One region of the Sporolactobacillus sp. Y61 genome, then DNA from elsewhere that is predicted to be linked to it. Evidence: riboswitches for the same ligand, from Rfam matches in the RefSeq annotation. Region 1 holds a riboswitch; the other holds the start of a gene.
What was found. A riboswitch is a leader RNA that binds a small molecule or an ion and turns the genes downstream of it on or off. The one in region 1 is predicted to bind S-adenosylmethionine.
Positions count from the first base shown of each region.

Region 2: it holds a riboswitch for S-adenosylmethionine, as region 1 does, so the genes downstream of both, ABNN70_RS08515 (ATP-binding cassette domain-containing protein) here and metK (methionine adenosyltransferase) in region 1, are expected to answer to the same signal.

Region 1 is NZ_CP159510.1:2,959,713-2,964,137, reverse strand. Features, by position in the region: gene ABNN70_RS14210 (Fur-regulated basic protein FbpA) at 286-462, shown strand; gene pckA (phosphoenolpyruvate carboxykinase (ATP)) at 531-2,111, opposite strand; SAM riboswitch class I at 2,376-2,477, shown strand; gene metK (methionine adenosyltransferase) at 2,609-3,835, shown strand; gene ABNN70_RS14195 (tetraprenyl-beta-curcumene synthase family protein) at 4,057-4,425, shown strand, end outside.
Region 2 is NZ_CP159510.1:1,797,023-1,801,447, reverse strand. Features, by position in the region: gene ABNN70_RS08525 (MetQ/NlpA family ABC transporter substrate-binding protein) at 1-66, opposite strand, end outside; gene ABNN70_RS08520 (methionine ABC transporter permease) at 133-798, opposite strand; gene ABNN70_RS08515 (ATP-binding cassette domain-containing protein) at 795-1,817, opposite strand; SAM riboswitch class I at 1,955-2,075, opposite strand; gene ABNN70_RS08510 (LysM peptidoglycan-binding domain-containing protein) at 2,213-2,848, opposite strand; partial or broken gene ABNN70_RS08505 (NlpC/P60 family protein) at 3,095-3,303, opposite strand; gene ABNN70_RS08500 (anti-sigma factor domain-containing protein) at 3,886-4,425, opposite strand, start outside.

The DNA of each region.
Region 1 (4,425 bases):
TCGTACGCGGCTTTAAATCAAAGTATTTGGGTGTTTAGTACTCTTATCATACCCTCTCATACAAGAATGAAAAATACATCTCAATGATAAATGTCTCTTTTTTTACAAAAGCACATCTTTTTTCCCGGTTTTGTTGTATAGTATAAATGTAAGCGTTTTAATTCGTTTAAAATATATTTCGGCTGGCTAAAATAGAGAGAATGAAAGCCCAGGCATGTCAGATTGAAGGAGGAGAAAAGCCGGTCAGGTAGAGGGTCAACGCTTGCTTACGACCGGTGTAAGAAAATGAATCAAATAAATTTATTAAGGACGGCAGTAGAAACGCGGAAAAAACATCTGATCAGGCTGCTCGAGCAGCATCATGTGACAAAGGAATCCGGGAAGCTGGACCAGTGGACCCTATCCGAACTGGAGAATGAATGGAAAAGCTATCTGGAACTGCAGAAAAAAGATACTGGCTGACAAACGCGCCGCACCCGAATCATACCGGGTTACGGCGCGTGTTTCCTTGTTCATGATTTTGTATGCTGTTATCGACTGACAGGTCCCGCAGAACGGATGCTGTCTGATGCTTCCGGAAAATGGCGGAAATTTTCATTGAATTTTCCGGCGAGCTCCCGAGCCGTCTGATCATAAGCGGCCGGATCTTCCCAGGTGTTTTTCGGCATTAGAATCTCATCCGGAACACCCGGGCAATGGGCAGGGACATGCAGACCGAATACAGGATCCGTGACTGTTTTCGCATTGATAAATGTACCTGCCAGTGCAGCTTCTATCATTTTTCGCGTATAGGCAAGTTTCATGCGGCTGCCTGTTTTATAGGGGCCTCCCGTCCAGCCGGTGTTGACAAGATAAGCGCTTACATTGTGCTGCTTAATTAATTTGCCGAGAAGTTCAGCATACACGGAGGCGGGAAGCGGCATGAACGGTGCACCGAAGCAGGTGGAGAAGGTCGCTTCAGGGTCTGTTATCCCTCTTTCTGTTCCGGCAAGTTTACTTGTGTAACCGGACAGAAACTGGTACATTGCCTGTTCGGGCGTCAGCAGGCTGATTGGCGGGAGAACGCCGAAAGCATCTGCTGTCAGAAAGATAATCGCACTCGGATGACCGCCGATACTGGGGAACAGAGCGTGGTCCACATGGTGCAGATCATAGGCTGCACGAGTGTTCTCTGTTAAGGAGTTATCATCATAATCAGGCACTCGCCGATCGTCAAGAATGACATTTTCAAGTACGGTTCCAAATTGAATGCTGTTAAAGATCTGCGGCTCTTTTTCTTTTGACAGATGAATGGTTTTGGCGTAGCAGCCGCCTTCAATATTAAATACACCCTGTTCCGACCAGCCGTGCTCGTCATCGCCAATCAGAGCACGTCCGGAAACATTTGATAAAGTGGTTTTGCCTGTTCCCGAGAGGCCGAAGAAGAGGGCGACTCTGCCGTCTGAGCCCTGATTGGCAGAGCAATGCATCGACATGATCCCGTGCTGTGGGAGCAAATAGTTCATGACTGTGAAAATGGATTTCTTGATTTCTCCGCCGTATTCGGTACCGCCAATCAGGACGATGCGGTGTGTAAAAGAAATAATAATGAAGGCCTCAGAACGCGTGCCATCAGTGGCAGGATCCGCTTTACATCCTGGAGCTGAGAATATCGTGAATCCTGGATGAAAGTCCTGCAGCTCTTCCTGTGACGGGGTAATAAATAATTGCCGGCTGAACAGATTCTGCCAGGCATATTCGTTAACCACCTGAATGGGCAGTCTGTTCTTTGGATCAGCCCCGGCAAATCCATGAAAAACAAAACGTTCTGGTTGTTTGTTCAAATAGGTAACGATTTTTTTGTACAGTCCGAGAAAAACAGATTCGCTGATTTCCTGATTTCGCTTCCAGTCAATTTTATTCACTGTTGTCTTATCTTTGACAAAAAATTTGTCTTTAGGTGAGCGACCGGTGTATTTTCCAGTGGTTACAGCGAATGCCCCCTTGTCCGTTAAAGCGCCTTCATTTCTGGCAAGCGCTTTCTCCATAAGCTCAGGTGCGGAAAGGTCTACAAAGGTTTTTCCCGATGTGAATAATTTAGTGATGGACGTTTTCAAAACGGTGGCATTCATCACAAACATCCCTTTCATTTATGAATTTCTTTCGACGAATCAAGTATATCACACTGACATTTAATAAAATATTGTTTTCACAAATTATGGGCCATAAATCGTGAAAAATTTCTCTAATAGCCAAAAGAATTGCCATTTATGAAAACAGATGAGGCTTTGTTACCCTGCAGGTACGTTCTGCCGATTCACTGATGACTGGAGACCGCTTTTTCAATATTGACACATGTTATTTCCGGCGGTATTATAATAGTTATACTATGGCTGCTCTTATTCCGAGCAGGCGGAGGGACAGGCCCGATGAAGCCCGGCAACCGGCCGCGTACGGCACGGTGCTAACCTGCAGGAAGTTCTCCTGATCAATAAGAGGCAAGTTAAAGAGTCGCCTAATCCTTTATACAGGACCGGGCTTTTTTCATGCCTTGAAAACAAAAAGCAAACGGGATCGGGTACCGTAAATACAATATGGGATATAATGTTGAAAAGGCAGGGTGAATGAAATGAAGAAGAAGGATTCTCGAAGGCTGTTCACTTCCGAATCGGTGACAGAAGGACATCCGGACAAAATCTGCGATCAGATCTCAGATGCCATCCTTGATGAATTGCTGCGCGGAGATCCAAATGCGCGGGTGGCCTGCGAAACAGTGGTTAATACGGGTCTGGTCCTGGTGACGGGAGAAATTTCAACTTCAACTTATGTAGATATACCTAAAGTAGTTCGCAGGACGATACAGGATATTGGCTATACGGATGCGAAGTATGGATTTGATGCCTCAAATTGTGCCATCCTGACTTCAATTGAAGAGCAGTCTGCCGACATTGCTCAGGGCGTTAACCGGGCACTGGAAGCGCGGGAGGGAAAGATGACGGACGACGAAATTGAGGCGATCGGGGCAGGTGATCAGGGCATGATGTTCGGCTTTGCAGTCAATGAAACACCGGAACTGATGCCGCTGCCGATATCTATTGCTCATAAACTGGCGAAAAGGCTGGCGGATGTGCGCAAGAGCGGAGAAGTGCCTTATTTACGTCCTGACGGAAAAACTCAGGTGACGGTTGAATACGATGAAGCGGGTCACCCTGCACGAGTCGATACGATTGTCGTCTCGACGCAGCATGATCCCGAAGCCACGGAGGAACAGATTAAAAAGGATGTACAGGAACATGTGATCCGTCCTGTTGTTCCGGCCGGACTGATAGACGAACAAACCAGATTCTTAATTAACCCGACCGGGCGATTCGTCATTGGCGGTCCCCAGGGTGACGCGGGATTAACCGGACGTAAAATCATCGTCGACACGTATGGCGGATACGCGCACCACGGAGGGGGCGCTTTTTCAGGAAAAGACGCAACAAAAGTGGATCGTTCAGCCTCTTATGCCGCCCGATATGTGGCTAAAAATATTGTGGCGGCGGGACTTGCGGGCAAATGCGAAGTGCAGCTTGCTTATGCGATCGGAGTCGCTGAACCGGTTTCCATTTCCGTGGATACGTTCGGGACAGGTGTGACCTCAGAAGCAAGTCTTGTGGATCTGATCCGCAGGAACTTTGATCTCAGACCGGCCGGCATTATTAAGATGCTCGACCTCCGCCGGCCGATTTATCTTCAGACGGCTGCATACGGACACTTTGGACGTACTGATATAGATCTGCCGTGGGAGAAAACGGATAAAGCTGCCTTACTGAAGCAGCAGATTTTTTCCGGCGATCCGGCAAACGGGAAATAAATCAGCTTAGTTACCAGGAAAACCGTTCCTGTTATCCGGCAGGAACGGTTTTTGTCTTGCTGTCACGTGATATACCGGGTTGATGTCGCGTATAATAGGTCATAAGATCATGTCGCAGGATTGTCAGATTCTGATTTGTTTTTTCGACAGGCACAGCATGGACATGCCGAAAGATATGAGTGAAAGAACGAAACCGGGTATCGTGAAGGAGGCAGTGTGATATGGCTGTTCCGGCAGGGCCCTTAACATTGATGTCACAAATTTACAGGAAAGTACTTCCTGACGTTCACCGGGAGCTGGAACGATGGAAAAAGAAAGCAGATCAGATTCCTGATCCGGAATTGCGAAGACAGGCGCACGCAAGTATGGAGACGAAGGCTTTTCACTGCGAAGGGGGAGCCATTTACAGTCTGCTTGCAGGAGACAAAAGGAGAGAAATCATCTCTTTCATTGTTGCCTATCAGACCATCAGCGACTATCTGGATAACCTTTGTGATCGAAGTACATCACTTGATCCCGAGGATTTTCGCTGCCTGCACCAATCCATGCTGGACGCGCTGACACCAGGTGCCGTTCATTCGGACTACTAT
Region 2 (4,425 bases), 1.2 Mb from region 1:
TCCGCAGGCAGCAAGCGCCAGAATAACGGATAAGGCCAGTATTAATGATAAAATTTTCCTTTTCATGTTGCAGTCCTCCAATAGTTCAGATGTGCTCTTCATTTAAAAATCCATCATTTATGATCTGTCTGTTTATCTCTTATCAACATGCCGGGTGATACGGTCACCGATAAACTGAATAATAAAAACAATAATCAGAATAATGACTGTCGCGACAAAGGTAATTTGATTATTATTCGCCTGAAAACCGTCATTGTATGCAATGGTGCCCAGTCCGCCTGCGCCGACAACGCCCGCCATCGCGGTATTACTGATTAAGGCAATCAGCGTGACGGTCATGCCGGAGATCAGCGACGGCCAGGCTTCAGGAAGCAGGACTTTAACAATGATCTGCAGGCGGGAAGCTCCCATCGCCTGAGCGGCTTCAATGACCCCTTTATCTACTTCCCGGAGACTGATCTCTACAAGGCGCCCGTAAAACGGGGCTGTCCCGATGATAATCGCAGGAAGAGCTGCTGTTGCGCCGATCATCGTCCGGACAATCAGAACAGTGAACGGAATCAGCAAGATAATTAAGATGATAAATGGAATCGATCGAAAGACATTGACAACTGCCGCAACAATCCGGTAAACAAACAGCTGCTCATAGAGCCCGCCTTTTGCCGTCAGGAAAAGAATCAGGCCGAGAATCAGACCAATAACAAAAGTCAGGACACCGGAAACCAGAGTCATATAAAGCGTTTGTTCGGTAGCCAGCCACATTCCCGGCCAGTCGATACTTGATAAGAAACCGTTCATCGGGAAATCACCTCAACTTCCAAATGCCCTGCCCGGAGCTTCTCAATGGAAGCTTTTATATCGGTTTCCGCACCGGTCAGATTTAATAGAAGAAGCCCTTCTGAACCGCCATTCACCGATGACAGATCGCCTTCAATGACAGCCACCTCAAGAGCCGGATTCCGGAATAAAATCGTCGACAGCGGTTTCTGGCTGTCCCCTTCCCTGAATGTGATGCGGATAATGGTCCCTCCCGGATGATGCTCCTGAAACGAGCTGATTCGCTCCTTTTCAGTCAGCGATTCGTCTGTCCGGCCGACAAACGATCTTGTGATCTCCTTCTGTGGATGCAGAAAAACATCATGAACGGAACCTTCTTCGACAATGATTCCCCGATCAAGGACAGCAACACGATCACAGATCTGATGAATGACATGCATCTCATGGGTAATGATCACAATCGTGATTCCCAGTTTCTTATTAATTTCGCTGAGCAGTCGGAGAATGTCCTCTGTTGTTTTCGGATCCAGTGCGGACGTCGCCTCATCACAGAGCAGCACTTTGGGGTTACTGGCAAGAGCCCGGGCAATGCCCACACGCTGCTTCTGGCCTCCGCTCAGCTGTGACGGATAGGACGAGTCGCGTCCTGATAGCCCGACGAGCCGAATCAGTTCCGACACCCGCTCCTTCCTTTTAGTTTTTGGAAGATGGGACAGTTCAAGCGGGAAAGCAATATTTTCAGCAACCGTGCGGGACCACAGCAGATTAAAGTGTTGAAAAATCATTCCAATCTGCTGTCTTTCCCTCCTCAATTGTTTATCTGATAAATCAGACAGCACACGCCCGTCCACTTCCACCTGACCGGATGTCGGCTTCTCCAGCATATTAATCAGCCGGATCAGCGTACTCTTACCGGCACCGCTGTAGCCGATGACGCCGAATATCTCACCCCGGCGGATGCTCAGGCTGACGTCAGACAAAGCTTCAACCGGTCCGGCATCAGTCTGGTAAACCTTTTTCACATCTTGAAGCTCAATCAACACCATTTCCTCACTTTCAAAACCTTTTCTATACGCTTAGCCGGATATTCCGGAAAATCCGAAACCTGTATCTCCTCCCTTTCACGCTTCATGAAGGTAAACAAAAAACTCCTCAATGAAAGAGGAGCCCGCTGCCTCTCTCATCTGCCAGAAACTTGCATTTCTGCAGGAATTAGCACCTTCCTGTCTTCCGAATAAACAGAAAACAGGGGTTGCCGGGCATCATCGGGCCAGTCCCTCCGCCGCTCTTGATAAGAGTGATTACCTATTCTTCTATTCTTATGCGTAAATTTAACTTAACATGGTGGCTGAAAGTTGTCAAATCGACGATTCAAAAAAACACCAGGCAAGATTTTCCTCCTGCCCGGCGTTTATGATCATTATGAAATTTTTAATTATTTTTTCGGCAACTTTAATTGATCACCTGCGAAAATCAGAGAAGAATGCAGATGATTTTCTTTCATCAGCTTGCTGACTGTCGTGCCATGCGCTCTTGCAATATCCCACAGGGTATCCCCGCGCTTAATCGCGTATGTTTTATTTGCCTGATTATGCGTCTGGCCTTTATTCTGCACATTGAAATTAAGCTTTTGACCCGGATAAATCACATCCGACTTCAAATGATTGTTCAGTTTAATTTCGGATACGCTGATTCCGTGATGTCTTGAAATCGCCCACAGGCTGTCACCCGTCCGGACGAAATAAGTTCCGCCGGACACTTTATCTGATTGAGCAGCGGCAGGACGTTCTGCCGACTGTGCAGGCTGCGCCGCTTCCTTAACTCCTGACTTATTAACCGTCTGTGCTTTCGGTTTTGCTGCAGGAACTTTAGCCGGTTCCGCTGCAGAAGCTGTTGTCGGTTTTGCTGCAGAAGCTGTTGTCGGCTTTTCTGCAGAAGCTTTAGCCGGTTTTGCTGCAGAAACCTTTGAAGGAGCTTTGGATGGCGAAATCGGATTGCCCTTCAGCCGGAGTACTTGGCCGGATCTAATCTGATTCGAGTTCAGCCCGTTCAGTGCTTTCAGCTGAGACACCGATACATCTGTCTTCTGACTGATTCCTGACAGCGTATCCCCGTCCTGAATTTTATAGGTTCCAGACGGCGTCGCCTGATTGTTGCTTGTGGCTTTCTGAGTCGTGTTCGAAGCCGGTGCGGCCTGTCTTACTGCAGGACGTACAGATTTTTTCGCTTTCTGAGCGGGTGGGGTGCTTTCAGAAATCCGTCTGGCGGTCACATATTTGGGTTCCCAGTAGCTGGATGCACCGCCATCAAAAATTTGCGTCTGACGGACACCTGTTTCTTCATTTTCAGCACTGATCATCTGGTTATTGCCCACATAGATCCCCACATGAGAAATTCCTTTATTATTGGTGTTAAAGAAGACGAGATCCCCGGCTGAAGGTTATCTCTGCTGACATAAGCACCGTACGCTGCCTGCCCCGCAGAACTGTGAGGCAGATTCACCCCTAAACGGGCAAAGACTTTCATCGTAAAGCCGGAGCAGTCGTTAGCTCCCCATCTGTATTGCTGACCAATACCCTGTCTGGCCAAACTTGCTGCATTTCCCGAAGGAGCTGCCTTTGCCTGATCTACTCCTCCGGCACCCGTTCCTGCTACAACCAGTCCGCCGATAAGCGTTGCTGATATAATTCCTTTTTTCTTCATTTTCGGATAACCTCCTGCTCGTATTTCAAAAATCACGCGTCGCTTATATGTACATGTGTATTAAACTTTTCAACAAGGTTAATCATAGTCCCCAGATTTTTCATGGCAGTTACATGCTGTTAACAGAAGCGATACGTCTTCATTACAGTTGTTTAATATTTGATGCAGGATAAGACAGCTATAAGAACATTTATCAGATCAGACAATTTTTTACAGAAAACAGCATGAGGATCTACCCGGAAAATGAAGAACAACGGCTTGCCCACTGGAAATCAGTTCTTCAGTTAAAAATTTTGCCCAAAAAAATAACCTGTCTCCTTTATCCGGAAACAGATTGATCTTCAAATAATGCACTTCAGCCTGCCGCCCCTGCCTGAACATCAGAATCCATGATTATGTTTTTCATCAGGCTTCCAGACGTTGCCGCAGGGCATGAGTCAACGCAACTGACCGCGGCTCACTGAGACGCATACCGCTCAGATCTTCAGCAGGCTTTTTCTTCTCCAGACCGTTAAAGGGATTTCTGAACAGTGAATTTTCTTTAATATAATGAAAAGTTGCTTTCGCAGCCTGGTTTTCACCGTTCTGAAATTTCCCCGTCAGCTCCCTGATAAATGGATACCAGACCGGTCTGGAGGAAGAAAGCTGCTGTTCAAGACGTAACGCAGAAAGCTGTCGCGCCTGATCCAGTGACAGCACTTTGTGAAACGCATTAGCCTTAAGATACAACAGGTATTTGCCCATCGACAGTCCCGCCTGTCTGGCATTCTGCCGTCCGGCCATCGATGCGATCTGCCACTTTGACGCCGATCCACTTCGTATGGCCGTCCGGGCCGTTCCTTCCGTGTATGCTTCGAATAATTTTCTGTTAAAATGGTCTCGCTCTGACCGCGTGATCTGATTGGTAAATACGGTCGTAATCAGACACAGGGTCTGTCCGGTTAA